2 regions of the Absiella sp. AM09-50 genome follow, and region 1 is predicted to be linked to the other one. Evidence: riboswitches for the same ligand, from Rfam matches in the RefSeq annotation. Region 1 holds a riboswitch; the other holds the start of a gene.
The links. Region 1 has a riboswitch for cyclic di-GMP ahead of DW114_RS09765 (diguanylate cyclase domain-containing protein). Riboswitches for the same ligand answer to the same signal wherever they lie in the genome.
Positions count from the first base shown of each region.

Region 1 (16,318 bases):
AAACAGTCTTATGAAATGATGGAATTATGTTATTTCACATAATTTTTATAAGCAGGATTCTTGATTTTATGCTACTATTAATTTACTTTTATTTGTATAGGCGAACTGGAGGTTTTTTATGGAATATTTTTTATTGATATGTGTCTTATTGCTGGTGGTTGTCATCATTGTCATGTTTTTTATGATGCGTCCATCCACCAATAACAAAAAAGAAATGCGCTTATTATTAGCGGAAAGTGAAAAACAGCAACAGGCTGGTTTATGGAATCTTCAAAAACAGATGAATGAACAGCTGCAGTATTTCCAAAAAGAAATGACATCCTCTTTAAAAGCGGATATGATGGATTTAAGGGAAACGACCACCCAACGTTTGTTCTCTATTGAAAAGAATGTAAATAATCATCTTCAACAAGGCTATACCTCTACCAATCAGGCATTTGGCAAAGTGATGGAACAGATGGGAAAGCTGGATGAAAGTCAGAAGAATCTAAAAGAAGTCAGTATGTCAATAGCCAGTATCCAAAATGTATTGACGGATAAAAAGACGAGGGGAATCTTTGGGGAAATTGAGTTGTATACACTATTAGAAAATGCATTTGGTTTAGATCAAAAGCGTTTTGCGAAACAATATAAATTAAGCAATGGCAGTATTGCGGACGCAGTGGTCTTTGCGAAAGCACCTTTACATATGATATGTATCGACTCTAAGTTTCCTTTGGAAAATTATAATCGTTGTATGGAAGAAACACGCAAGGAAGAAAAGGCAAGACTACATCGGGTATTTGTGAGTGATGTAAAAAAGCATATCAAAACGATTCATGATAAATATATCCTGCCTGAAGAAACGGCGGAATTTGCCTATATGTTTCTGCCTGCGGAAGCCGTTTTCTCCTATATTTATGGTAATTGTGAAGAAATCATTCAATATTCTTATGAACAAAAGGTATATTTAGTGTCACCAACGACGCTGATGGCTTATATTACCGCTATAAAAGCAATTTATCTGGGCATTGAACGTAATGAAAATATGATCAGTATCCAGCAGGAGTTAAAAAAGCTGCAGGTGGAATTTGAACGTTTCGAGAAACGTTATCAGACGATCTATCATGATTTTGATAAATGTTATCAGGATATGAAACTAATGCAGATCACAACGGATAAAATGATACAGCGATTCCATGAAATCGAAGAGGTAAAACTAGAAAAAACAGATCAATGATCTGTTTTCTTTTTAAAAATCCAATTGTACATGATACGTTAAGATCCATTGATCAATCTGATAAAGATAAGCTAATAGCTGTGGTCCACTCATCAGCTGGCCATACCATGGAAGGGTATAAGATGCACCTTTACTTTCAATTAGTTCTTTTAATGTGGCGTCATCAAATAAACGATGCAGGGGAGAGGATGGATCATCATATCGTTCCTTTAATAAATCAGCGACCAGATCGGCGTATAGGGGATTATGGGTTTTAGGGAAAGGATTTTTCTTTCTCCAACAGACATCTTTTGGCAGCAGTTTCTCAAATGCCTTACGTAGGATGCCTTTTTCATTTTGTTTATAAAACTTCATATCCCATGGGATATTATATACATATTCCAATGTTCTTACATCCGCAAATGGTGCTCGTATCGTGATGTTTGCCCAGTTTGCCATTGTGATTTGACGTACTACCAAAGTCTGCATGAACCAGTGCAGACATAAAACACTGTGAATCCTTGCTTGGCGGTCTTCTTTACTATCATCAGATAGATAATCCATATCCGCAATGCTGTCCGCATAGTTTTTCTTAATATAGCCCTGATAATCAAAGTGCTTGATATCCTCATGCAACAAGGAAATACGATCATTTACATTTCTTAGCCATGGAAATGTTTCTAAATTTTTTAATTCTTTACGATAAAACCAAGGATAGCCGCCAAAGATTTCATCACTGCATTCTCCACTGAAAATCACACGTTCTTTTTGTGACACCTGTTCACATAACCATAATAAGGAACTGTCGATATCTGCCATGCCAGGAAATTCACGTGCCAGCATGGCATTTTTTAATTCATCACGCAATTGCTTCTGTGTAATCATCAATTCCTGATGTTGTAAAGGATAGCGTTCACACATCTGTTTGATATAATCATCATCTAAAGATACCTGATACATGTTGCCTTTAAAGTTTTCTTTATTGCCTTCATAGGCAAGGGAATAGGTACGCCAGTCTGATGTTTCCTTTGCACATACCGCTGTGATGATACTGCTGTCTAAACCACCGCTTAAAAAAGAAGCATGCACTTGGTCCATCTGACGTTTGATAGAGGCTTCCACAAGTTCATAGACATGTTTTGCGGTCGTATCGATATCATCTTCATGTTTTTTCGCACGTAAACGATAATATGTTTTTAATGCTACTTTATCTTTATACGTAAAATATTGTCCCATGGCTAATTGATGAATGCCATCAAGAATCGTTTTGCTTTCAGGAATACCCGGACCAAAGGCAAACAGGTCCATAACGCCTTCTTTACTCAGCTTTGGTGTAATATCAGCATTATCCAGCATGAGGGAAATACGATTACTGATGACAAGCTGGTAATCATCCTCATAATAATATAGAACAGAAAGTCCCAAAGGATCTTTAGCAGCTAGTATTTGATGATCATGATACAGCACGAAGGCATAGGCTCCTTCGATATGCTTCATCAAATCTTCTTTCCAGTGTAAATAGGCATATAAAAATAATTCTTCTAATGATGCAATAGGGGGAAACTGTGCTTCATGTAACTCTTCTTTAATTTGTTTTTCGTTATATACCTCACCATCTACCACGATGGCATAGTTCTTACGTGCATAACTGATTTCCTCAAAACCACACAGCCACATATCCTGCATATGCACAAGAGAAGCAAAGTGGGTATGCATGGCATCAATGTTCTGATTTTTAATAAATAAATACTCTTTCATTTGATCGCATCCTTTCGTTTCAGTGTATGATATACAAAAACAAAATATGACAGTGAAAACATGTACAGATAGGTAGAATTAAATATAAATGAGTGTATAATAAATATGCTTACAAGAAAAAGGAGAAGTTAAGACATGAAGGATACGTTTAATAGAAAGGATATCTCCACGTTTGTTTTAGTGGTGATTGCGTCATTTCTATGTGCAGTAAACATTAATACATTTATTAATGCTGGGGGCTTGTTTCCGGGTGGTTTTACAGGTTTAACGGTTTTTATTCAGCGATACTTTGATCAATATCTTGATATCGCTATTCCATATTCACCAGTGTATTATTTATTAAATGCCATTCCAGCATTTATCGGCTATAAAATGGTAGGAAAGAAATTTACGATTTTTTCCTGTCTGATGATATTTTTAACCGGTCTATTTGCGGATATCATGCCAAGTATCAATATCACAGAGGATATCCTGTTGATCACAATCTTTGGTGGTATCTTGCAGGGTATCGCTTTGGGTATTGCACTTCGTGGCAATGCCAGTAGTGGAGGTACGGATTTTATCGCTATGTGGATCAGTAAAAAGACTGGTCAGCCGGCATGGAATTTCATCTTGGGGATGAATGCGGTAATGCTTGTGGCAGCAGGATATTTATTTGGCTGGAATAAAGCTTTATATTCCATCATCTTTCAGTTCTGTAGTACACAGGTCATCAATACCGTTCATAAACGTTATAAACAAATGACGATTTTCATTATTACCAGCAACCCAGAAATCGTTGTGGAAGAAATACAGAATTCTACCCATCATGGGGTCACGCGTTTAGATGGTATTGGTACATATTATGGACAGCCAAGAACGATGCTGTATACAGTTGTGGATTCTAATTCCGTAAAAGGTCTGGTGACCCGAATCAGAGAAATTGATACATCAAGTTTTATCAATGTCACAAAGACAGAATATGTCGAAGGCAGATTCTATCAGGTACCGATTGAATAGAGGTTTCATTGAAATCTCTATTTTTTTCATATATTCTTCATGTTTTCATCACATTCCTTCTATATAATGGGTGAGCATAAGGAGGAATATTATGTATATCATAAAGAATGCATGGCGAAACATCTGCCGAAATATGGGAAAGAATATATTGCTTGGCATCATTGCACTCGTCATTGGATTATCTTGTTGCCTTTCATTATCCATTCATCAAGCAGCAGCAAAACAAAGAGCTGCTGGCTTAGATGAGCTTACCATTAACGCAACGATTGGCATTGATCGTATGTCTGTTATGAAACAGGGAAACAAAGAGAATCCAGAGGATGTGGATCCTAAAGAAATGTTGTCAAATATCCATTCACTTTCTTTAGAAGAGTTACAAACATATGCGAAAGCTGAAAGCGTAAAAGATTTTTACTATACAGAAACTTTGTCAATGAATGCAGAAGGCATAGAGCCGCTATCATCAAGTGATGAGCATATGCCAGATATGGGAAAGAATTTTGGTGGTAAAGAAATGAGCAGTGCAGATTTTTCACTTATTGGCTATAGCACCCAGGAGGCAATGACGACTTTTGTGGAAGGCAATGCCAGTATAACTAAGGGCACGATGTTTCTGGAAAGTGATCAAGACACATGTATCATTTCTGAAGAATTAGCAGAATATAACACTTTGGCTGTTGGAGATACCATAAAACTGGTAAATCCAGATAATACCAAAGATGTAACAGAATTAAAAATTAGCGGAATTTACAGCTTAAATGAAACAAGTAGTGATATAGGATTCATGAGAAGTGATCCTGCAAATCAGATATATACAAGTACAACAACTATAGATACGATTGTGGAAGCATCAAATAAAACGGATAGTGATAAAGCTTTAAAGGCAAGTGTATCAGGGACTTATCTGTTTGAAAATGTAGATGCATATGAAGCTTTTGAAGCACAGGCAAGAAATCTTGGATTATCAGATGATTATACGATACAATCACAAAACCTGAATCAATATGAACAAAGTCTTCAACCTTTGGAAAGCCTGAGTGGATATGCGACAATTTTCTTAGTTGTTGTACTTGTGATTGCGGGCTTGATTCTAGTGGTTCTTCATATATATCATATCCGTGAGCGCAAATATGAAATTGGTGTACTTGCGGCTATAGGTATGAATAAGCGCAAAATTGCTTGTCAGTTTGTATTGGAGATATTTGTTGTGACAATGGTATCCATGCTGATAGGAAGTGGCATAGGTGCGTGTATCAGTGTACCAGTTACCAATATGTTGTTAGAAAACACTACCATAACACAAAATGATCGTCCTGGAAATTTTGGGAAAGATATGCCAGAAGATACAGGTGATCATAAAGAAATGTCAAAGGATATGATGGCACAGGGAAAACAATATATTCGTGAAGTAAGCAGTGCTACAGATATCATCGTGGTATTGGAAGTATGTGGCATTGCGGTATTGTTGACAATGGTGTCTGGCGGTGTTGCGATTATGAGCATCTTACGTTATGAACCTTTAAAGATTTTGTCAGATAGAGAGTAGGTGTATCATATGGAAATCTTACAATTACAAGATGTTAGTTATACGTATACAGGAAAAACAAATGTTATTGAACATGTATCCTTGTCCTTTGAACAGGGAAAAATTTATGCCATCGTAGGCAAAAGCGGTGCAGGGAAAACAACGCTGCTTTCCATGATGAGTTTACTGACCAAACCATCATCAGGCAAAATCTTATATGATGCAAAAGATATTACAGATATGGATCCATATCATTATCGAAGTCAATATGTTGGTGTAATCTTTCAGAATTATAACTTGTTAATGCATTTAACCGCTTTAGAAAATGTAGTATTATCCATGGAAATTGCCGGTAAGAAAGAAAACCGCAAAATGATTGCAAGAGAGTTGCTGGAAAAAGTTGGATTGGATGAAGAAGAAATGAATCGCAGAATATTGAAACTATCCGGAGGTCAACAACAAAGAGTTGCCATCGCACGATGCTTGTCTTATGAGCCGAAAGTGATTTTGGCAGATGAGCCAACAGGCAATCTGGATATGGAAACACAGGCTGAGATTCTTGAAATATTTAAGTCCTTGGCAAAAGAGGGTCATTGTATCATTATGGTAACGCACTCTAAAGAAGTCGCTGCCTGTGCAGATGAAATCTATGAATTAAAACGAATGAAAAAATCCACAAAAAAGATATAGAAGGCTATATCTTTTTTTTCTGCCATGTTAAAATATACTAAGGTAGAAGAGGAGTAGAATTATGGATAAAAAAGATCAGCGATATCAGGATTATGTAAGTATTTTAAAGAAGGAACTGGTTCCTGCAATGGGCTGTACGGAGCCAATCGCCATCGCATTTGCGGCAGCACTTGCGAAAGAAAAATTCAATCAGGAAATTGATGCCGTGGATATTTATGCCAGTGGCAACATCATCAAGAATGTAAAAAGTGTAATCGTACCAAATACCGGTGGTAGAAAAGGTATTCCAGTAGCGGCAGTGGTGGGGATTATCGCAGGAGATGCGAGTAAAAATCTTGAAGTTATCAGCGAGGTAAGCGAAGAACAGCGTGCAGCAATCGATACCTTCATGAAGGAAAAATGCATCCGTGTACATCCTTTAAAATGTGAAAATGCATTAGAGCTAGAAGTGATTGTATCTAATGAAAAGTCTTATTGTAAAGTAAAAGTAGCACAGGAGCACAGCAATGTGGTATTGATTGAAAAAAATCAGGAAATCCTGTTTGAAAAAAGTATCTGTGGCAAGGAACAAAAAGATGAAGCATACGCTTCCTTATCCATGGAGGATATCTATGATTTCGCATTAACCGCTGATTTAGATGATGTCAAAGATATTTTGCAGCGCCAGATTGATTACAATACAGCGATTGCAAAGGAAGGCATTGAAAAATGCTATGGGGCAGGTATTGCCAATATGCTGTTGAAAGTATATGGGGACAGTGTACAGGTAAAGGCAAGAGCAATGGCTGCAGCCGGTTCTGATGCAAGAATGAGTGGTTGTGAATTGCCAGTCATCATTAATAGTGGAAGCGGCAATCAGGGCATGAGTGCTTCTTTACCGGTTATTGTATATGCGAAAGAGCTGCAAAAAAGCAAAGAAGAATTATATCGGGCATTATTGATTAGTAATCTTTCCACGATCTATCAAAAACAGTTCATTGGCAGATTGTCTGCATATTGTGGGGCAGTGAGTGCAGGTGCTGGCGCAGGTGCTGGGATTGCATATCTTTTGGGTGGCAACTATGAAAACATTACGCATACGATTGTCAATGCATTAGCAATCACAAGCGGTATGATCTGTGATGGGGCAAAACCAAGCTGTGCCGCTAAGATTGCCAGTGCCGTTGATGCGGGGATTATGGGCTGTTATATGTATCAATGCGGTAAGCAGTTTTATTGTGGAGAAGGCATTGTTCAAAAGGGAATCAAGGCCACAATAGAAAGTGTAGGAGAGCTTGCCCGCAAGGGAATGAAGGGAACCGATGAAGAAATTATAGAATTGATGATAAAAAATGATAAATAAAGGATAAAAAGGAATATATTTTCTACGAATGTAGGAAAAATATTCCCTTTTTTTCCTAAAAAGGTTATAATTAATTTGAAAATATAAATAGGCAAATCTACCGCAAGATAGAGACGCAAAACTACAGGGTCCCACGGGGATAGCCAGTTGCAAAAAAAATGTTCTTTTTTTTGTTGCTGTTTTGGCAGCCTTTTTATTATAATCAGGAGGATGCAATACAATGAAAATTAAAAAGCACATACGCAATACAATATTGATTCTGCTGATTTTGTTGCTGCCGACAATTTCTATGCTGCCAATGCATGCATCAAGTCGAAGGGTCATTAAAGTAGGATATCCGATACAGTCAGGATTGACGATGAAGGATGAAAATGGCAATCGTTATGGATATACTTATGATTATCTGATGCAGATTGCCCAATACAATGATTGGGAATATGAGTTTGTAGAAGCAAAGGGAGATTTAAATGAACAGTTGACCACATTAACAAAACAGCTGGAAGATGGGGAAATTGATTTGCTGGGCTGTATGCGTTACAATGATGCACTCGCCAAAATGTATGATTATCCAAGTGAACCATATGGCTATGCATATAATATTATTGCGGTCAAAGATGATAGTGATCTTGTCAATTTGGAATCATTAGCAACCAAAAAGGATTTAAAGATTGCCGTTAATAAAAATGCGAAAACACGAATTGAAAAGCTAGATCAGTTTGCGGCGATGAATGGATTTACCTATACCAAGATTGAGGCATTAGATACAGAGGATTTAATCAAAAAAATCGAAAATGAAGAAGCGGATGCCTATCTGCTTACAGATTTAGAAAATACGGAGGACTATCGAAGTATTTCACGCTTTTCACCGGATGCATTCTATTTTGCGACGACCAAAGGAAATACAGAAATCGTAACGGAATTGAATCAGGCAATTCTAGATCTTTCTAAAATGAATCCATTATTGACAACCACACTGTATAATCGTTATTTTGAAAATATGTGTGGGGAGATTCATCTAAACAGCAAAGAAAAAGAATTCATCAAAGAAAATGGTACCATCAAGGTATTGGTACTTGAAAACAATGCGCCAATTGAAGATTCTAAAAATGGTGAAGCGGTAGGAATCGGCAAGGATATCCTGGATTTTATTTCTGAAAATACGGAAATGAAATTTGAATATGAGATGGTAAAAACATATGAAGAATATAAAAATAAAATAAAAAATAGAGAAGCCTCTGTTTTGATGGGATTACCATTTGATGCATCACAGGCAGAAACATTGGATGTCACATTTACTTCTCCATGGCTGGTAAGTGATATCATGCTGGTTATGAATAAAAATCTGGATCCTAATGAATTAAAGGACAAAATCAAAGGGACCACCTATTTAAATACACCCGCAATTGCGGAAGCAAACGAAGATAAACGCTACAACAATATCGAAGATTTATTAGAAGCATTAAATGATCGGGAAGTTGATTATGCATATATCAATCCATATCAGCTGACGTATTATACCAACAAGTTGCATTTGGACAACCTCAGTACTTTTTCTGTACCGGAATATTTATTGAATCAATATGCATTTGGGGTATCTAAAAATACAGATTCCCGTCTGATCAGTATTTTAAATAAAGGGATACGTACGATAGACAGTGAAAAATTGAACCGCTATATCTATAAGAATGCCTACGTGGAAGAAAGCTTTCATTTAAAGGATTTTTTGAATGAGCATATCGCTGGTGTTAGTTTTGTCGCATTATTGTTGATTGCGGGAATTGTTGGCGCAATCTTTATGTATTACCGGCATCGTTTTGAAGTACAGCGTGCCATTGAACTGGAATATCAGCGATATCAGATGTTATCGATAATCACTGGAGAAATGACCTTTGAATATGATTTTGAAAAGGATACAATGAAAATCAGTAAAGAAGGCATCGGAAAGATTGCAAATGAAGAAATGATTGAGCATTTTAAAGATGAATCCGCAAAACAGGAAACCAATGAACATATGGTATTGACGGTATTAGAAGAATATCTGGAAAATGCGTTAGATCGTCATGAAGAAGTTTTGATACGTATGCTGGATGGCAGTGAACGCTGGTATCAGCTGGTAATTAAAATTATTTATGATATAGGAAACTATGGACATCGACCAGTTTATGCGATTGGCAAGATTTTAGATATCCAGCAGCAGATCAATGAAAAGGAACAGCTGTATAAAGAGAGCACGACAGATTCTTTGACAGGCATCTATAATCGTGCTGGAGGATTTAAAGAAATCAATCATGCATTATCCAAACAGGGTGGTGCCATCATTATGGCAGATCTAGATAAATTCAAACAGGTAAATGATGAATTTGGTCATTTTGCGGGAGATCATGTATTGATTGAAACTGCATCGATATTAAAACATGTATTCCATGAAGGAATCGTTGCACGCCTTGGCGGAGATGAATTCTTATTGTTTATCCAGAATACCAATAAGGAAGAGATTGCACTTCTATGTGAGCAGGCATTAAAAGAAATGCATGAGAAAAAATATGAAGATGCAAAAAACGTAGATGTGACAATGAGTATGGGCGTTGTATTTGTGAAAGAAAACGCCTCATTGGAAAATGCGATGCGAAAAGCCGATGAGTTATTATATGAAGCAAAACGCAGTGGACGCAGCACATATCATATATGCGAAGAAACAGTTTAATAAAGAAGGTGGAGCTATGGAAATTGTAAAAAAGGAAAATAAGTCTGAGAATGAAGCGTTTTATGTAGTCGGTGTGGGAGCAAGTGCCGGTGGATTAGAAGCATTACAGGATTTCTTTAAAAGCATGCCAGATGATTCAGGATGTGCCTTTGTGGTAATCCAGCACTTGTCACCAGATTATAAGAGTTTAATGAGCGAGCTGCTTGCCCGCTATACCAAGATGGAAGTCCATGTGGCGAGTGATGATGAAGAGGTAAAACCAAATCACGTCTATCTGATTCCGCCAAAAAAGGAATTGACGATTCATCATGGACATTTGAAATTAGATGAACAAAACAATATCAATGGGATTAATCTTGCCATCGATAATTTCTTTCGATCCCTTGCAAGAGATTGTGGCAAATATGCCATTGCCATCGTTTTAAGTGGTGCTGGAAGTGATGGCTCTTTAGGTATTCGTGATATCAAAGAGTATGGTGGTATGATCATGGTACAAGAACCTAAAACTGCCGCATTCAACAGTATGCCATTAAGCAGTATCGCAACCGGATTATGCGATTATGTATTGCCTCCTGGAAAGATGTCAAAGGCAATGACGGGATTTATCCAACATCCATATATGCATCCAGATGAAGCCAATGAACAGCCTTTACATAAAGACACATTATCTAAGATCTTAGATGTTTTAAAAGAATACTGTCATATGGATTTCTCCAATTATAAGGAAAATACCCTGGTACGAAGAATGGAACGTCGTGTCAGTATCAATCAGTTCCATAATTTGGAAGAATATCTGAATTATTTAAGTGGCAGTGATCAGGAAAAAGAAACCCTGTTTAAAGAATTATTAATTGGTGTTACAGGATTCTTCAGGGATGCGGAAGCCTTTGATTTTATCGCAAAGAATGTCATTCCAAAAATGAAAGCAGTCAACCAGACGATTCGTATCTGGTCTGTGGCATGTTCTACAGGTGAAGAAGTATATTCTATTGCGATGTTGTTAAATGAATATCTGGAAAGTAATCATTTGGATTATGAAATCAAGATCTTTGCGACGGATATCGACCGTAATGCACTGGCAGTTGCTTCACAAGGAATCTACTCCGCAAGTGTTGCCATGGATATCGATCCTTACCTGTTGAAAAAATACTTTACAAAACAGGATAGCGGTTATCGTATTAATGCAGATATACGTAAGATGATCATCTTCTCTGCACATAATGTATTAAATGATCCACCGTTCTCTAAATTAAATATGATTATATGTCGTAATCTGTTTATCTATTTGAAAACCCATGTACAGCAGGAACTGTTATATCGTTTCTATTACGCATTAAACAACAGCGGCTATCTGTTTATGGGAAGCAGTGAATCCATTGGAGAAATGAATGAATCCTTTGAAGTGATTTCCCGTAAATGGAAGATCTATCGTCAGAAAGAAGATATTCGACCAACCAGTAATATGATTATCAATGCAAATGGTTTAACTGAGCATTTCTCCAGTATTCTTAGAACCAGTGACTATCGTAATATTGATAATCATGGCATTAAGGTAGAAAAGATTGTAGAATCTGCTTTTTCTGCAATGTCACCACCAAGCATTATCATCAATGATGTGGATAACATCATTTATATGGGTAGTGATATCCATCGTATCCTACGCTTTAAACCAGGTGTATTCTCACAGAATCTATATGCGAATTTGCCAGGTGGTCTTGGCTTGTTTGTGAATGGTGTTGTGAGAAGATTACATGCCGGAGAAGATAATGTCGCAACCATGTGTGCTAGCGATATCCCAGAATTTGAAGGAAAGAATATTTTGATCAATGGCTATACCTTAACAGTCGCAAAAACAGCTTTCTATCTTTTAACTTTTGAAATCAAAGAAGCAAAAAAAGAAGAAAAATTCACATATATCGACAGCAATCAGGAAATCGGCAAGCGTATTATGGAACTGGAGGAAGAATTGCGTATCAGTAAAGAAAACCTGCAGGCTACTATTGAAGAATTAGAAACAACCAATGAAGAACTGCAATCCAGCAATGAAGAACTGGTCGCAGCCAATGAAGAGTTACAAAGCACCAATGAAGAATTACAAAGTGTAAACGAGGAATTATATACCGTGAATAGCGAATACCAAAGCAAGATTGATGAATTGACCCGTTTGAATACCGATCTGGATAATTTATTGATCAATGTAGAGGTTGGCGCAATGTATCTGGACAATGATTTAAAAATCAGAAAACTAACACCAGTCGTATCCAAGATTACCCATATCATGGATATGGATATTGGACGTCCGATTTCCCATCTGTCTTTGATGGATAACTATCCAAACTGGCAGGATGATGTTCGTCATGTTCAGAAAACATTGGAAAATGTGGATAAGGAAATTTATGAAGTAGATGGAAAATACTGGCTGGTCCGTATTCGTCCATATCGTAGTGAATACAATGCGGTAGAAGGTATTATTATCACATTCCTTGAAGCTAGTGATTTAAGAATGATGAGAAGCTCCTCTTTTGAAAGAGAAGGAAAAATATACTGGCAGCGTGAAAACTGTGATGTCAGTATGTGGCGTTATGATTTAAAACATGAAACATTATGGTACCCATATATCAAGGATACCAATAGTAATCAACGACAATTCTCTGTAGATGACTTTATGAAACGTATTCATCCAGATGATGTCATTCATGTACGAAGTGCAGTGGATGAATGTATCAGCGGTGGTAAAAACTGTATTGAGATCATGTATCGTTATAAAGGCAACGATGAAGTCTATGAATGGATATATATTCAGTTGTTTGTGGAAAAGAAGCGCAGTGATGGTACTGCAGAAATGATACAGGGGAAAATGACGATACTAAGTGATCAATAATTGGAAGGAAGTCTTGTGACATGAAAAATAGATATTCCCAAAGGGAGTTGGAAGCAAATATTGCCAAGGTTTTACAAAGTGATGTAAAAGATTCCCAGCTCTTAAAAGAAAGCATTGAAGAAATTGTAGAAACCGTTAATATCTATCATCAGGAGCTTACATATCAGAATGAAGAGTTGATGCGTACCAATATGGAATTGAGCAGTTTGAAGGATAAATACCAGCTGCTCTTCCATGAAGCGCCAATCAGCTATGTCCTTTTTAATGGAAATGATTGGATCGTGGAAGCAAACCAGACATTCTGTCGCAGAGTTGGTGTTGTGCCCAGCCTAATCAACAGTCATAAAATTACGGAGTATATCCTTCCTGAGCACCAGGATACATTCTATTTTATGAAAAACCGATTGATGCAGGGTTCAGAGAAAGAAGTCATCGAGCTTCAGCTATACACCAGTGAGAAAGAAATATGTGATGTAAATGTAATCAGTAAACCATTTCATTGTCGTACCTTATATGGGGAAGAAAAAAAGGAAACACTATATTGTGCCATTATTCATGATATTACCCAGATCAGAAATCAACAAAATGAGATTTTAAAAATGAGTTATCATGACGCAATGACAGGATTATATAATCGCCGGTTTTACATCAAACGCATCAAGGAATTAGAAGATGATCTTTCTAATCTTCCTGTCAGTATCGCATCCATTGATTTAGATGGCTTAAAAATCATCAATGATACCTTAGGTCATGAATATGGTGATAAGGCAATCATGACCATCTGTGACATTCTAGAAAAGAATGTTTTAAAGGAATGGAATCTGATACGTATGGGTGGAGATGAAATCTGTTTATTATGTCCAAAGACAAGTAAAGAAAAATTAAGCTCCTTCCTTCAGAAAATTGAAGTGATCGTTGGAGAACATGAAGTACAGGGTATCCCTTTGTCTGTATCATATGGGGTCGCCGCAAGAACTTCTCCTTATGAAACATTAGATATTGTGGCGGCTTTGAGTGAGGATATCATGTATTCTAGAAAGGTTTTACAAAGTCCGCAGCAAAAGAATATGATCGTTTCTATGATGCTAGAAAAACTGTTTACATCCCATCCTCGAATTGAACGCCATAGCCTGCGTGTACAAGAGTTAGCCATAGGCTTTGCGAAGTACTTGGAGATGGATGAATATTTCATCGATGAAATTGCACGTTTTGCTTATCTGCATGATATCGGTATGGTGGGAATTGATGATTATGTCATTGAAAAACAAAAAGATTTCAGTGATGAGGAAATCAAAGAATTTTATCGTCATCCACAGATTGGCAATCGCATCATCCGCTCTATGTTTGGCTATGAAGAAATAGCTACTGCAGAACTATACCATCATGAATGGTGGAACGGCAGGGGATACCCATATGGTTTAAAAGGGGAAGATATTCCTTATATGGCACGTTTTATCACGATTGTGGATAGTTATGATTGGCATAAACTGGAGCTTGGATATGATGAAAGCGAAGGGTTGACGATGGAAGATATCGAAGCATATTATACCGACAACAAAGCAACCCGCTTTGATCCTGAAATCTGTGATCAGTTTCTTGCATTTATGCGAAAACAATTAGAAAACTAAAAGGGAACATCGTTCCCTTTTTATATGAAAAAAATCCAGCAGATCAATTCTGCTGGATATATTTTTATGGCTTTATGTAAGAATAACCTTCCTGTTGGCGTTTCGCAAGCTCTACGACACCAGCGGGAACAACTTCTACAAATGAATACAACTCACCATTAGAAATGCCCTTTTTCATTAATGCATTATGACATGCACAGATGGTTACACCATCTTCACTCAGTTTTTCCATTACGGCTTGATATTCATCATTACGATGACTCAGACATTCTACAGCATCAGAATTTGCGACAATTTCGATGTGATAAGTATCATGATTTTCTTTTCCATAAACAAGCATATTCTTAATATTGCTGATTGTCAGCTCCCATTTTTCAATTTCATCAATGTGAAAGATTACATCCATGATTTGTTACCTCCTTGAGTTTTATTCATTATACCACGATTAACTCAAAGAATAAAGCAAATTTGCGAAACGCTTACATCAATATGTCAATGTGATTTTTTTATCAATGATTGCCTCTAAAACATCAGGTTTTAAAATCATGATATGATGATTTTCTTTACTGACACAATCCAAATGACGCATTGCAGAGAATACACGGGATAAGGTAACCTGATGGATATTTAAATACTCCGCAATTTCTGAATACGTAAAGAAGCGGGGAAGCATCAGCTGCTCATGATCTAAACGTGCATAATCCATTAAAAACATGGCTACACGAATGGGAACACTGTCTTCTTCCATCTGTAGATAGCGCTGGAATATATTCATATAATTCTGTGATAATGTTTCAAACATCAAATGATTAAAATGTACATCGTTTTCAATCAATTCCTGCAGTTTTTCCGCATGGATCTTATAAACGATGCAGTCTGTTTTGGCGATAATGATCAAAGGATTGCTGGGCAGCTTGTCTAAGTGTGGATAGATTTGTCTAGCAAAATGCGCAAATCCCATAATTCTTTGGTCCATAAAATAAAGGTGTGTTTTCATTTCTCCATTTTTTCCTACACTGCCAAGTGCACAAATACCAGAATGTAAGAAAAAGGCATTGCCATTCTCTTTCGCGTCATATATAATATCTCCTTTTTGTACAATCATTTTTTGTGCATAGATATAATATTCTTCAAAAGGTCCCATCGTTCTCTCTCCTCACGTGTTTGAAGTATATCATATTTTATCTATTTATGAAAGATTCTTTCACTTCTTTTACATCAATGTCTTTACATAACATTGTGAAAACAGCGCCAATAAGAGTATTTACATAAAATGTCAATATACGCCATAACAACATCATACTAGCAGCGTTCACCTTATTCACAAATGGTGTAAAAACTAGAATGAAACTGGATTCCGCTACTCCGTGTTTCCCATAAACAGGCAGGGAGGATAAAATCAAATCGATAAAGACACTCGCCATGAAATACATAAAGAAGTTATGGAGATTCACAGGCAGCGTTAATGCATATGCGATAAAAAATGGTAAGATATGACGTAAAAATAAACGGAATATCTGCCATAAGATGATTTTGAGGGCATTGATCTTTTCTTTCCTTGATTTAGGATAACAAGCCCATACAGCATTTGAA
Region 1 is NZ_QVFI01000009.1:71,890-88,207, forward strand. It holds gene DW114_RS09730 (competence protein ComK) at 1-19, shown strand, start outside; gene DW114_RS09735 (DNA recombination protein RmuC) at 119-1,219, shown strand; gene asnB (asparagine synthase (glutamine-hydrolyzing)) at 1,232-2,956, opposite strand; gene DW114_RS09745 (YitT family protein) at 3,092-3,955, shown strand; gene DW114_RS09750 (ABC transporter permease) at 4,047-5,501, shown strand; gene DW114_RS09755 (ABC transporter ATP-binding protein) at 5,511-6,170, shown strand; gene DW114_RS09760 (serine dehydratase subunit alpha family protein) at 6,232-7,512, shown strand; cyclic di-GMP riboswitch class I at 7,593-7,667, shown strand; gene DW114_RS09765 (diguanylate cyclase domain-containing protein) at 7,733-10,216, shown strand; gene DW114_RS09770 (CheR family methyltransferase) at 10,161-13,097, shown strand; gene DW114_RS09775 (diguanylate cyclase) at 13,118-14,725, shown strand; gene DW114_RS09780 (DsrE family protein) at 14,790-15,131, opposite strand; gene DW114_RS09785 (Crp/Fnr family transcriptional regulator) at 15,210-15,869, opposite strand; gene DW114_RS09790 (lysylphosphatidylglycerol synthase transmembrane domain-containing protein) at 15,907-16,318, opposite strand, start outside.

Region 2 (15,650 bases), on a different contig from region 1:
TCAAGCGACCATTACACATGCGAAAACAATGATGCATGGAGAAAGCAGCAGGATTCAAATCATAGATACTGGTGGAATATTTGAAAATATGACAGATACCATCATGGCAGGTCGTTATCATTCCTTAATTGTAGAGAACATCAAAGCTCCCCTGATGATTACCGCCATCAGTGAAGATCAGGAGGTTATGGCAATCGCCCATCAACACTATCCTGTATATGGCGTACAATTTCATCCCGAAAGCCTGTTAACACCAAATGGTAAACAAATCATTATGAATTTTATAAGGAGGATTTCAAAATGTTGAAAAAATATATTAAAAAAATCAGTGAAGGACAAGACTTAAATAAAGCGGAAATGATCGATGCTATGACTTCCATCATGGAAGGAAATGTCAGTCCCGAACAAGTCAGTGCCTTTTTAATCGCAATGAAAATGAAAAAAGAAAGCCCAATAGAAATTGCTGCCAGTGCTCAGGTCATGATGGAAAAAGCCACAAAGCTTCCTGTGCATATCGATGATGTACTAGATATCGTTGGTACTGGTGGAGATTGTTTAAATACATTCAATATTTCTACGACTTCTGCTTTTGTCTTATGTGGAGCAGGTGTTCATGTCGCAAAACATGGAAATCGTGGTGTATCAAGTAAAAGCGGTAGTGCAGATACCTTAGAGGCACTTCATGTCAATATCAGCTTAACCCCACAAAAAGCCGCTTACCTTTTAAAAACTGTAGGCATCACCTTCCTGTTTGCCCAGGTATATCATCAGAGTATGAAATATGTAGGCCCTATACGAAAAGAGCTGGGAATCAAGACCATGTTTAATATTTTAGGCCCTTTAAGCAATCCTGCATGTCCAGATACCTATGTCATTGGTGCTTATAATAAAGAAATGGCAGATATGATGATTCGTGTATATCAGGAGCTACAGGTGAAACGTGCCATTGTTGTACATGGAGAAAATGGTATGGATGAGGTATCCTTGAATGGTCCTACTTATATTACAGAATTAAAAGATGATAAAATTATTTCCTATACGATTCAACCTGAAGATTTTGGTATGAGAAGTTGTGAATTATCTGATTTAATTGGTGGTGACAGTGAAGAAAATGCTTCTATATTTATGGACATCCTACAAGGTAGAAAAGGACCAAAGCGTGATGCTGTCATCTTAAACAGTGCCCTTGCTTTATATGCACATCATAAAGCAGATACCATAGCAGATGGTATTACTCTAGCAAAACAAAGCATTGATACCAAAGCCGCTCTTCATAAATTTGAACAGTTTCGTGAATTATCCAATCAAGAGGTTGCCCTATGATTTTAGATACCATTATTGAAAAGAAAAAAGAAACGCTGGAGCAGTCTTTTCAAAATCAAAGTCTTTTGTATCATCCCATTGCGCACCAAATGAAAAACAAAGAAGATTTATTCGTGATTGGAGAGATAAAAAAAGCAAGTCCCAGCAAAGGCGTCATTGTAAAAGATTTTAATGTAGAAAAGTTCACGAAAGAATATACGATGGCAGGTGTGGATGCCCTCTCTATCCTTACTGAAGAAAATTTCTTCCAGGGTTCTTTAGAAAACATCAAGCTTGCGAAAGCTTTCAGCCATATTCCTGTGTTACGAAAAGATTTCATTATGGATGCCAGAGAGATCATTCAAAGTAAACAAGTCGGTGCCGATATGATTCTACTCATTACAGCGATGTTGAGTGATGAACAGCTTCGTACATTTTATCAGATGGCGAATATGTTATATCTTGAATGTATTGTGGAAGTTCATAATGAAGAAGAATTGACGCGTGCCTTAAAGATTCATCCTGAAATCATCGGCATCAATAATCGTGACTTGTACACATTTGAAGTATCCTTAGAAACCACAAAGCGCTTAGCACAAAAGATTCCAGATGATATATGTATCGTTTCAGAAAGTGGTATTTTTACCCACGATGATATGGAATTTGTGAAAGCTGCCGGCGTAGATGCGGTACTCATCGGAGAAAGTTTTATGCGATGTGATAACTTTATGGAGCATCTGCAGCATCTACGTTATGGTTCATATTAAAATCTGTGGCATGTGCAGCATACAGGATATTCAATGCGTTAATGAAGTAAAAGTAGACTATGCCGGCTTTGTATTTGCATCTGGGAAACATCAAATATCCATTAACGAAGCAAAAAATCTTATTCCACATTTAAACCACAGTAAAAGTGTAGGTGTCTTTGTGAATGAACAGGTAGATGAAATTGCACATATTGCAAATACAATCCATCTGGATGTGATACAGCTACATGGAGAAGAAAGTCAAAAAGATATACAATATCTGAAAGAAAACACCCCATGTGAAGTATGGAAGGCGATTCGCCTTCACACTTTGAAAGATTATCAATTATTTCATGAACTTCATCCCGATTGTTTCCTTGTGGACAGCTTTGATAGATCAAGCTATGGTGGAACCGGGAAAAGAATTAAAAAAGAATTACTGGCATCCTTAGATTTAAGCGATAAAATACTGGCAGGTGGTATCAATACACAAAATGTACATGAAATACTATCGTATCATCCTTATATGATTGATGTATCCAGTGGTGTAGAAACAAATGGCAGTAAAGATATACAAAAAATAAGAAAATTAATAAGCGAGGTAAAAAAATGATAAAAGGTATGTATGGAAGTTATGGCGGTCAATATGCCCCAGAAACTTTGATGGTTGCGTTAAATGAACTAGAAGAAGCCTATGCGGCAGTAAAGGATGATCCATCCTTTCAAGAAGAATTAGCATTTTATTTAAAAGAATATGCCAATCGTCCTTCTTTATTCTATTATGCGAAAAAGATGAGTGAAGATTTAGGTGGCGCGAAGATTTATTTAAAACGAGAAGACTTAAATCATACAGGTGCCCATAAAATCAATAATGTTTTAGGACAAACATTAATTGCGAAACGTATGGGAAAAACCAAAATTATCGCAGAAACAGGAGCTGGTCAGCATGGTGTTGCCAGTGCGACTGCCGCTGCATTATTCGGTATGGAATGTGAAGTATTCATGGGGGAAGAAGATATCAAAAGACAGGCATTGAATGTCTTTAAAATGGAACTTTTAGGTGCGAAGGTAACCAGCGTATCTAGTGGTACTGGAACATTAAAGGATGCGACCAATGAAGCCATGCGTACATGGGCACAACGTTGTGAAGATACATTCTATGTATTAGGTTCTACCGTAGGACCACATCCCTACCCGATGATTGTACGCGATTTTCAAAAGATCATCAGTGAAGAAACCAAAGCACAATGCTTAAAAAAAGAAGGTAGATTACCTGATTATGTCATTGCCTGTGTAGGCGGTGGCAGTAATGCCATGGGCAGTTTCTATGATTTTATTGAAGATGAGCAGGTACAATTAATTGGCTGTGAAGCAGCTGGAAAAGGTGTAGATACAGCATTACATGCTGCCACGATCACAAAAGGCAGTACAGGTGTTTTACATGGTATGAAATCCATATTCCTTCAAGATAAATTTGGACAGATTATGGATGTATACTCTATATCTGCTGGTCTAGATTATCCAGGTGTTGGACCTGAACATGCGCATTTAAATGAAATCAAACGTGCAAAATATGTGCCTGTCACAGATGAGGAAGCAGTTAATGCATTCTTGTATTTGACAAAGACAGAAGGCATCATACCAGCTATTGAAAGCTCCCATGCCTTAGCATACGCAATGAAGCTGGCGCCAACGCTTTCAAAAGATAAAATCATCGCTGTCACGCTATCTGGTCGTGGAGATAAAGATGTAAAAAGTATTGCGGAATATATGGAGGTACAAATCAATGAATAGAATCGATCAAAAAATGCAAGACCTGAAAGCGAAACATCAAAGTGCTTTTATTGGCTTTTTAACTGCTGGTGATCCCGATATCCCCACATGTCTTGCCTGTTTAAAACAAATGGAGGATAACGGCTGTGATATCATAGAAATCGGGCTTCCCTTCAGTGATCCCATCGCAGAAGGACCATTGATTCAGGCAGCAAACCTGCGTGCATTGACTCATGGCATTACCACAGATGATGTCATGGAAATGGTAAAAACATTTCGATTACAAAGTGACATTCCTTTATTATTCTTATTGTATTACAACCAGATTTTCACTTATGGCATAGAGAAATTTCTAAAAGCCTGTCATGACGCAGGTATTGATGGACTTATTATTCCTGACTTGCCATTGGAACATCGGGAAGAAATCGTACCATACGCAGATGCATACGATATCGATATCATTTCCCTCGTTACTCCTGTATCCAAACAAAGAAAACAAGAAATCGTATCTAACAGCAAAGGCTTCTTATACTGTGTAACTTCTACTGGTGTAACAGGTGAACGTAGTTCTTTTAAAACAGATTTAAAAGCCTTTATTGATGAATTAAATCAATATACAGATACACCAAAAGCACTGGGCTTTGGTATATCTACACCTGAACAAATTAAAGAAATGAAAAATTATGCGGATGGTATTATCGTTGGTAGTGCAATTGTTAGAAGAATTGAAGCAATCACAACCCAAAATAAAACCCCGGAGGATGTCGGTGAATTTGTGAAAACATTAAGTGATGCCTGCCATGCTTAAACTATTTCCCAGGAAATAGACAAAATTAATGAATTATTCCTATATAAAGACTAAAAAGGACTATTTTAGTCCTTTTTAGTCTTTGATATCATGATAATACAAGTCTTTTAATTCTTCTTTTACATTGCGTGAACCAAGTTTACGCATAGCTTTATTTTCAATCTGACGAACACGTTCTCTGGTAATGCCATAAATTTTACCAATATCCTCTAAGGTCATTGGTGTTTCTCCATTTAGACCATATCGTCGTATGATAACATCTCTTTCCCGCTCTTTCAAAACAGATAACGATTTTTGTACAGTTTCTTTCATATACATAGCATCTGCATTTTGTTGCGGTGTTAAGGTAGCTTCATCGGATAACATATCTCCAAGACTAGTATCCCCATCCTCATCTATTTGAGCATCAATGGATACTGTTGTTTGTGTTAATCCCATTAAATCGCGAACTTCTTCAGGTGTCATATTACAATCTTTTGCAATTTCCTCGATGGTTGGCTCTCTTTGCAGCTCTTTCATCAAACGATCAATCGCCTTACGGATCTTAAATTCACTTTCTGCGATATGCACAGGTATATGAATAATCTTTTCTTTATCTAAAATATAACGTGTGATATACTGGCGAATCCATTGGGTTGCATATGTGGAAAACTTAAACCCTTTACGATAATCAAACTTTTCTACAGCACGAATTAATCCAAGATTTCCTTCTTGAATCAAATCCATAAATGGTACATTATAACGGTTAAACTGCTTTGCGATATTTACGACAAGCTTTAAATTACAATCAATAAAATACTCCTTCGCATTTTCATCGCCTTCTTCAATTTTCTTGAAATATTCAATTTCTTCTTCATGTGTCAATCTAGGATATCCACCAATAGAACGCAGATAGCTTTGTACATTGCCACGGATAGATTGTGAATTTCCCATACTTCCGCCCTCTTTCATGTATCCTTCTATGCCTTTATTTTATCGTATCCACTCTTGAATTACAAGAAAAATAAAAGCCCTTTTAATGAGCCATGAGCTTTAAAAGGGCAATTTATTTTAATTAGGATTCTTAGTAATACTTAATACTTTATAGCCACTTGCTTCTAAATCTTTTTCCAATTCATCTGTTTGGAATGTATCAATACGAATGATCATATCCGCAAAGCCGTTATGTTGTGAATATACCCCTAAGTGGGTAATATTGCAGTTATTGCGAACAAAGATTTCTGACAAGCTTCCGATTGTGCCAAGTTCATCTTTTACTTCGATACAAACGCGGCTTCCTCTTTCGCGATATCCTAAGATATCAAGGAATGCGCTTAATACATCGTTGCTTGTTAAGATACCAACAACTTCTTTATCATCATTTACAACTGGTAAACATCCGATATCATGTTTATACATCAACAATGCTGCATCTTCCAAGAAAGAATCTTCGTGGATGGTAATGACATCACGAATCATGATTGCATCAACGGTTGTTTTACTTAACAGATAATTTAATTCATAGATACTCAGACTGGTCGCTTTTGTTGCGCCATTCTTTGAAATCATTCCTTCTGTCACTAGACCTACTAATTTTTTGCCATTGACAACAGGAATACGGTGTAATTTTTTCTCATTCATGATATCGACGACTTCACTGATCTTATTGTTTACACCAATACAAATAGGATTTTTCGTCATTCTGTTTTTTACATACATGGTTTCTTATCCTCCTAAGTACGCTTTCTGGATTTCTTCACTTTCAGATAGTTCTTTTCCTGTACCACTCATTACAATATTTCCGGTTTCCATAACATAAGCACGATGAGCGATGGATAAAGCCATACGTGCATTCTGTTCCACCAGCAATACAGTTGTGCCCTTCGCATTGATATCTTTGATGATATTAAAGATTTCTTTTACAAGAATTGGTGCTAAGCCCATACTTGGTTCATCCAGCAACAGAATTTTTGGATTTGCCATCAATGCTCTTCCCATGGCTAACATCTGTTGTTCACCACCGGATAAAGTTGCTGCATTTTGTTTACTACGATCCTTCAATATTGGAAAACGGTCATAAACTGCTTCTAAATCACGTTTGATACCATCTTTATCTTTTCTCTGATAAGCTCCAAGCTCCAAATTTTCTAATACAGTCATTCCAGCAAAGATTCTTCTTCCTTCAGGAACATGACTGATACCTAGTTTCATTATATCCTGTGCTGAACATTTATTCAACACTTTCCCATCATAGGTAATCGTACCGGCACTTGGTTTTACAAGTCCACTTAAGGCTTTTAATATACTTGTTTTCCCAGCCCCGTTCGCACCAATCAGGGTTACGATTTCGCCTTCATTTACTTCCAAGTCAATGCCTTTTACCGCATGAATAGCACCATATTTTATATTCAGTCCTTCTACCTTTAACATACTATATCTCCTCACCCAAATAAGCTTCGATTACTCGTTTATTTGTTTTGATTTCTTCTGGTACACCTGATGCGATAATCTTGCCATAATCTAATACATAGATTCTTTCACACAGATTCATAACCAGTGACATATCATGTTCAATCAATAGAATACTGATATGGAATTCATCTCTGATAAAACGAATCAGATTTGTTAATTCAGCGGTTTCTTGCGGATTCATACCGGCAGCAGGTTCATCTAAGAATAATAGTTTAGGATTTGTTGCCATGGCACGGGCAATCTCTAATCTTCTTTGTTCCCCATAAGGCAGGTTGCTAGCAAGTTCATCCTTTTTATCCTCCAAATGGAAGATTTTTAATAACTCCATTGCTTTCTTACGCATCTTTTCTTCTTCTTTATAAAAGGCAGGTAAACGTAACAATGCTGTAATGGTTCCATATTTTACATCTTTGTTCATGGCAATTAAAACATTATCTAAAACTGTCATTTCTTTAAACAGACGAATATTCTGGAATGTTCTCGCAAGACCCATAGCTGTAATCTTATATGGTTTTACACCATTTAGTTTTACTGCTTTTCCATCTTTTTCAAATTCAATTGTTCCCTCACTTGGAACATATACCCCAGTTAACATGTTAAACAATGTTGTTTTACCAGCACCATTTGGTCCAATCAGACCAACTAGTTCTCCTTCATTGATTTCCATATTTACATTGGAATTTGCACAAAGACCATCAAAGTTCTTTGTTAATTTTTTTACAGAAAGTAAAGGCATATTAATCTACCTCCTTTTTCTTTTTCCACTTCGCAGGAAGAAAATCTGTGATTTCTTTATTGCCGAATAATCCCTGTGGTCGATATACCATGATTAAGATAATCGCTAATGCATAAATGATCATACGAATTTCCGCATAACTCTGTAAGAACAGGTTGATTAATCCTAATACGATTGCCGCAAGGATACTTCCAGATAGAGAACCCATTCCACCAAATACAACGATAACCAAAATATCGATGGATTTCATAAATCCAAACGTAGATGGTTTTAATACATAGAAATATGAAGCGTATAATGCACCAGCTATGGATGCCAGTACAGCACCAATAACAAATGCCAATGTTTTATATTTTGTTGTATTGATACCCATAGATTCACTGGCAATTTCATCTTCACGTACAGAAATACAGGCACGTCCATGTGAAGAACGAACAAAGTTGTGTACAACCAGAATGCTAATGACGATAAAAATAAATACTAATGGAAATGTTGTCAGTTTAGGAATACTGCTTAAGCCAGCAGCACCACCCGTGATTTCCATATTTTGAATTGCAATACGAATGACTTCTGAAAAGCCTAATGTTGCGATGGCAAGATAATCTCCACGCAAACGAAGAGTTGGAATAGCAACGATTAAAGCAACAATAGATGTAATGATCGCACCAATCAACATTCCTAAAAATAGCCCTCCCATATTAGGGATTTTCAATAATGTAATAGCTGCACAATATGCGCCAATTGACATAAAACCTGCATGTCCTAAAGAGAACTGTCCGGTAAAACCGATAATCAGGTTAAGTCCTAATGCTAATATAATATTTATACCAATCGTAATAATTGTTACCTGATAAGTATTTGGAATCAAATTTCCCATAATCATTGCCTGAAAGATACCAAAGATCACACATGCAATGATGGTCCATATCAAATTGCGTTTTGTAAATTGATTTTTCATAGACGATTCCTCCTAAACTTTCTCTTTCACATTTTTACCAAGTAAACCACTTGGTTTGATGATCAGAATAATGATCAGGATCAGATATACGACAGCATCTTTTACCATAGAGAAGCCATATCCACTAGCTAATGTTTCAAGAATACCAATAGCCTCTCCACCTAGCATTGCGCCAGGAATAATTCCGATACCACCAAATACTGCGGCGATAAATGCTTTTAGACCTGGTATCATCCCCATTAAAGGGTCAATAGAGTTATAATACATACCAATCATAACACCAGCAGCACCGGCTAATGCACTACCAATGGCGAAAGTAAATGAAATTGTGTGATTTACATTGATTCCCATTAATTCTGCTGCATCAGGATCTGTAGACACGGCACGCATTGCTTTACCAATTTTGGTTTTCTTAACGATCAACTGTAAAGCAATCATTAATACAATAGAAGTAATGAAAATCATAATCTGATGATTACTGATTTGAAGTCCAGCAACGGTATACACTTCTTTAGGGAAGAAATCAGCTGGATATGTACGAATGTTTGGTCCCATTACATACATCATTGCATATTCCATAAATAAGGAAACGCCAATTGCAGTTATCAAAGATGTAATTCTTGATGCGTGACGTAATGGCTTATATGCAATCTTTTCAATTAGTACACCTGTAAACATACAGATCAACATTGCGATAATCAAAGTTGGGAAAAATCCTAACCCCCATGATGTAGAAGCAAAGAAACCAACATATGCACCTAACATATAAATATCACCATGTGCAAAGTTAATTAATTTGATAATTCCATAGACCATGGTATAACCTAGAGCGATCAATGCGAAAATACTACCTACCGACAGACCATTGATCAGCTGTTGTAAAAATATTGTCATACGAATACCCCTTCCTATATACATTTGAAACGTCAAATAAGGTGAAAGTGCGCTTTCACCTTATTTATGTTGTTTATCAAATATCTTCTTATTTTGTTACATCAACATCAACAGCAGAAGCCTGTTCGCCATCTTTTAATTCAACGAATTTAATTGATTTAATAGGTGTGTGATCATCATCCATTGAGAATGTTCCTGTAACACCTGTGAAGTCTTTATATGCAGCAATTGCATTTGTAATTGCTTCTGGATCATCACTACCAGCTTTTTCGATTGCATCTTTAACAAAGTAAGCTAAGTCATATCCTAATGCAGCAAATGTATCAGGAGCTTTATCATATTCATCTTTATAAGCTTTCAAGAATGCATCAACTTTTTCGTTCTTTTCTGTAGTAGAGAAGTGAGTAGTGAAGAATACGTTATTTAATTTATCTGCACCAACAACTTCTTTTAATTTAGGTGAATCAAATCCATCAGGTCCTAAGATTGGTTTTTCAATACCAGCTTCACGAGCCTGTTTTACGATCTGACTTGCTTCTTCATAATAACCTGGAATCAACATTGCATCATAATCTTTGCCTTTGATTTTTGTTAATACAGAACTGAATTCTTTATCACCCTGTGTATAGCTTTCATTTCCAACAATGTTTCCACCTAATTTTTTGAATTCATCAGAGAATACTTTTGTTAAACCTTTTGCATAATCACTTGAGTTATCAGAATATACTAATACATTTTTCCATCCTTTATCAAAAGCAGCTTTTGCTAATGCTTTCCCCTGGAATGAATCAGAGTAACAAATTTTAAAGCCATATGGCTGTACACTTCCATCAGTTTTCAAAGTCGCATCATCTGCTGTAGCTGAAGCTGAAAGTGTTGGAATTTTGTTTTCTGAAGCCATTTCAAATGCCTGTTTTGTCAATGATGAAATTGCAGGTCCTAAAATAACCTTAGATCCATCCTGTACCAACTGATTATAAACGGTTGGCATGTCTGTATCACTTGTTTTATTATCCAATACATCTAAATCAATTTTCTTTTGTTTGTCGCCGACTTTTACACCGCCAGCAGCATTGATTTCTTTAACAGCTAATTTAATGCCATCAACGTGACTTGTTCCATAAGTAGCTGCTGTTCCTGTTTGTTCATAGTTTACGCCCCATTTAACTGAATCTTCATTAGAGCCTTCATCTTTACTGCCGCAACCAGTCATTGTAAATGCCATTGCCGCACATGCTGCCATTGCAACATATTTCTTAAAATTTCCCATGTTTTTCTCTCCTTCTCTTTTTTTCTTTCCTCAAAATAATCAATACGTTTAATTGATTAACAATATTATAGCGCATTGAAATTACATTGCAAGTGTTTTCTGCAAATTTTTACAATAATTTTCAGTAATACTATCATTTTATTTCAAAGTTTTCTAAAATAGTTAAAACCTCCTGTTTTTTCATAATTAAAGGAGTGAACCTGGGCAAAGTCCACTCCTTCTCATGATAATTAATATTTACTCATACCTCTTCGACGAAGATAATTTTTTATTGGTTTATAATAATACAACAATAAAGCCGGAATCAACAGACATAATAATCTTCCAAATATCGTATTTGCAAATAGCAGCAGTACACCAAGCCAAGGATTTCTTCCTGTAAGCGTTCCATACACATCTTCCTTGCATATGATGATATCCTGCTTTTGGGCTGTATGCTTTCTGGTTTCTACAACCATATTATGATTTTCATCGATTGTTTTGATAAATCCTGTCCTTGGACCCTCTTTTGTTTCGTAAAGAATGATTTCATTTTCATATACTGCATCTGTACGTCCAATGGAATCAAAGAATGCCAGATCATTACAAAGTAAATCAGGTTCCATTTCATCTGTTTCTACTATATATGCAATTTTACCAAATGCCTCTGATTTTTTCTCAGGTGATGCAGTGGAAACATATAATACAAATAGATTCACAACAATGCTGCAGGTAATCGCAGCAATCAAAACAGTCATAACCAGCTGATCAAATCCCTTATGACGCTGATTTCTTACGAATTGATTTACAATATCTTCATAGCTGTCTTGTTTCGGTATCACGATACGAACGCCATCATCTAAATCCATGTCTTTTTCATAAAAGGGGAAATTTGTATATTGGGATATCTTTTGAGCACGCACGACCAACGTAATCAAAGCGATGATGACAACGATCAGAAAGTAGAATAAGTAATTTGACTGTCCAAAGTAATCAAACAGATGGGTAATGTTCTGCATACTGACAGGATCACTTATCAAATTATAGTAGCCACTGCTTAAGCGTAATATCCAAATGATAATTGCACTAATCACAATGACATATCTTGCATCACGCTGTTCTGTTATAAATAGCGAACATTCCATCGTAACAACCGTAACAAATATGATATCAACAAGCCCTACCATATAGAGCGATATCATGTAATTCACAATGAATGGATATTGTAACAACATGGTCAACAGGATAGTAACGATATATCCTATTGTATAGTAGATAACGATTTCCTTTAAACGTATCAACAACTTGGTCAAAATCATCTTCAACGGATCATATCCGTTTTTTGCCAGTGTGTACCATTTATTTGCTGATATCTCCGCAAATGTAAGTAAATCGAAATAGCGTATCATATAGACAATATACATAATGAAAGCAACTAAAACATAAAGACTAATCGTAGAAAAATAGCTTGGCATCATAAACTGTGGAACACTTTGTGACAGGACACTGCGCGTTAATGCCTGTAACACCAGATGAATAATAAAAGAAAGAATAGCAATACTCACTCCGTACCATAGAATGCTTTGACTTTTTCTTTTCTTTTCAATATATGACAATTTTCTATCCGTTTGTTTTACTATTTTGTTCATACTGATATACGATCTCTTTCCACGCGTTTTCAACACAATATGGGTGCTGTTCTATAAACTTTGGGTAGTAGTAGTTCTTTCCCAGCGTTGCACATATTGCATCATATCCAGCAATATTATTATGCTGATCCCAAACTTCTAATCGATTGCCATTTCTACGATATTCATAATCGGGCATTGTTTTCATTAGATATTCTTCCATTTCCTTTGCACGATCGTCCCTTATGATTGCACACAGGTGATCCCAAGTTTTGATAAAATCCTGTACGGGAGAATTACAAAGAAATCTACCATCATACAAGGGGGAAATATGGGTTGCACAGGCTTCTATCATTTTGTAATCAAAAGAAGAAAATAACAATGTCCGTTTTTGTCTTTGCAATTCCTGACATATCGTTTGAATCGCAAGAATACATTTCTCATCATAATATAATCTTGCTAAATTCCAGATAATCAGTTTGCTTTCTGTATAGTAACCAGCCATTAATTCCACTACGCTTTTTTCCGGTGGAGTTAATGTACTGATTTCTCTTTCACTTAAATAACCTAGATTAACATCCAACAAATCTTTGGCAATCTGATGCTTCCTTTCATCAATACTGCCAGGCTCCTTTGCTGTAATAAATGTGAGATATTCAAGAACACTCATGTTCTCAAACATCATGTTTGTACTTCCTATATAGTAGACATGCGGTAAAATCAAACGTTTTTTCCGCATCATCCCTGTCTCATTTAAAACACATCTGCCATCTTTATACGGTCTGGCATTCGCAACGATTTCAAGAAATAAACGCACTTCAAATGCTTTATTTCCAATAATCGCCCAGATTTCGCCTTCTAAAGCTTCAAAATTCAGGTCCTGAAATACTTGGACAGGCTGCTCGTTATCCTTTTGGTAAAATTCCATACTTGCAACATGTTCCATCAGAACACTTTGTTTTCTCCTCTGTTCCTCCATACGCCACACCTATTTCATTTCCACAGATGGATATGACAGTTTCCAACTGTTTACGCAATTCTCAGCGTTCATATGCCATCAACAGGAAAAACAGTCCTTTCCCTACACACTAATCATAACTTCCAGGGACACAGACTGTCAAACGTTACTTTTATTTTTACGTTCCTGTCTATCAGCAATAATCGCTTTTCGGCCACTATTTGGTTATTTATTAAATTTTGACAACTCGTTTCCAGCTTATGATTTCACTATCCTAGCCGATAGCGAATCCTAAGACTTTCTCGTTAAATATGCTTTTCTTAATAAACGCCGCTGGAATTTGATTGCCTAGGGAAGGTGTATGTAAAGATATCCATTTAGCCAAAATGTTTGTCTTCATTACCTTAGCGTTTCTGCATATAGCCTTTATGCAGCTTTCCGCATTCCCATTTGGAAGTGCCAACGCACCATCAAATAAAGTTTTTTTCATGTTTCTCTCTCCTCCATTGAACATGCTTTATTCTTCGGCAACTGGCTGTCGTATTTTCTAATAAATAGACCCTATAGCTTTGCGTCACCAGATCACTCTGGCTTTGCCTTGTTTCCTCCAAGTGGTATATACCACTTGGTCTATACCAATTATAGACCATGTCTTATTTTAATGCAAGCGTTTACTTAAAATTTTTATCATTTTTTTGTAAAAATCGCTTTCATTTGTTACAAATCTTTTTCAAAACTCCAATTTTCCTTATAATAACGGCATATATTTCAATAACCTGCTCTTTTTTTTATCTATGGAATTGTATATATGTCCTATACTTCTCATAAAAAAACCTATTGCAATTTCAAATAATCATAGTATACTAATACCAGTTATTATTTTTACCAAGGAGGATCGTGGGTAGTAATAATGAGCGCCTGGACCTACGGGTTGACGAGGATAACAGTTATCGAAAGATTCGGCGGGTACTGTTACGGTTATTGTGGATCGAAAGAGAATAGACAAAAGCAACATCATAATGCTACAAAAACTATTCTCAACACACTATTTTTTATCATGGAGGAACATAAAATATGTGTGGAATAATTGGCTATGTGGGATCAGAGAAGATCTCAAATAGTGTTTTGATTGCGGGTTTACACGCCTTAGAATACCGTGGGTATGACTCTGCAGGATTAGCACTGGCACAAAATGATCAGGTAACAATTATCAAAGCAAAAGGAAATGTCAGCTTTTTAGAGGAAAAGCTTGAAAAGATGAACACAAAAGGAACAACATTGGGAATTGCCCACACACGTTGGGCAACGCATGGTGAACCAAATGAAACAAACAGTCATCCCCATCAAAGTGGATTGGTAACGCTTGTTCATAATGGTATTATTGAAAATTATAATACGATCAAAGAAGAACTGGAAAACGCAGGTTATGATTTTTATTCACAAACAGATAGTGAAATTGCGGCAGCTTATATTGACTATTGTTATTTTCTGACAAAAGATAAAGTGTCTGCTTTAACGAAAGCTTATCAGCATTTCAAAGGAAGTTTTGCATTTGCTATCATCTTTCAGGATGAACTGGATGTAATATATGCTATGCGAAAGAATTCACCGCTTGTTTTAGGTGTTGGTGAACATCAGAACTTTCTGGCAAGCGATATTTCAGCTTTCTTAAAATATACAAACCAATATATTGTGTTAGAACATGAAGAAATTGCTGTTCTTCATAAAAATCAAATTACCATTCAAAATCTGAATGGTGATCTGTTGGATAAAGAAATACAAACTAGTGAAATGGATATCACAGATATCCAAAAGGGCGGCTATGAACACTTTATGTTGAAAGAGATTCATGAAGAACCAGATGTTGTGAAAAAAACAATCGATTCACTTATGCAAAATAATCTATTGGATCTATTGAATACAATGCCCAATTTAAAACAATATGATCAAATACATATCATTGCCTGTGGCAGTGCGATGTATGCTGGTATGATAGCGAAATCCTTGATTGAATCAAGAGCACGCATTCATGTGGATTGTATCTGTGCAAGTGAATATCGTTATGCAAATCCTATTTATACAGGCAATACATTAGCCATCTTCATTAGTCAATCTGGTGAAACTGCGGACACAATAGCTGCTTTACA
Region 2 is NZ_QVFI01000005.1:884-16,533, reverse strand. It holds gene DW114_RS06135 (anthranilate synthase component II) at 1-307, shown strand, start outside; gene trpD (anthranilate phosphoribosyltransferase) at 301-1,323, shown strand; gene trpC (indole-3-glycerol phosphate synthase TrpC) at 1,320-2,069, shown strand; gene DW114_RS06120 (phosphoribosylanthranilate isomerase) at 2,056-2,661, shown strand; gene trpB (tryptophan synthase subunit beta) at 2,658-3,842, shown strand; gene trpA (tryptophan synthase subunit alpha) at 3,835-4,629, shown strand; gene DW114_RS06105 (sigma-70 family RNA polymerase sigma factor) at 4,705-5,562, opposite strand; gene DW114_RS06100 (CBS and ACT domain-containing protein) at 5,680-6,327, opposite strand; gene DW114_RS06095 (ABC transporter ATP-binding protein) at 6,334-7,038, opposite strand; gene DW114_RS06090 (ABC transporter ATP-binding protein) at 7,040-7,816, opposite strand; gene DW114_RS06085 (branched-chain amino acid ABC transporter permease) at 7,818-8,774, opposite strand; gene DW114_RS06080 (branched-chain amino acid ABC transporter permease) at 8,787-9,668, opposite strand; gene DW114_RS06075 (ABC transporter substrate-binding protein) at 9,757-10,938, opposite strand; gene DW114_RS06070 (hypothetical protein) at 11,169-12,566, opposite strand; gene DW114_RS06065 (hypothetical protein) at 12,538-13,524, opposite strand; gene DW114_RS06060 (hypothetical protein) at 13,778-13,993, opposite strand; cyclic di-GMP riboswitch class I at 14,027-14,111, opposite strand; gene glmS (glutamine--fructose-6-phosphate transaminase (isomerizing)) at 14,578-15,650, shown strand, end outside.
Region 2: linked by a shared signal. The riboswitch ahead of DW114_RS06060 (hypothetical protein) and the one ahead of DW114_RS09765 (diguanylate cyclase domain-containing protein) in region 1 are both predicted to bind cyclic di-GMP.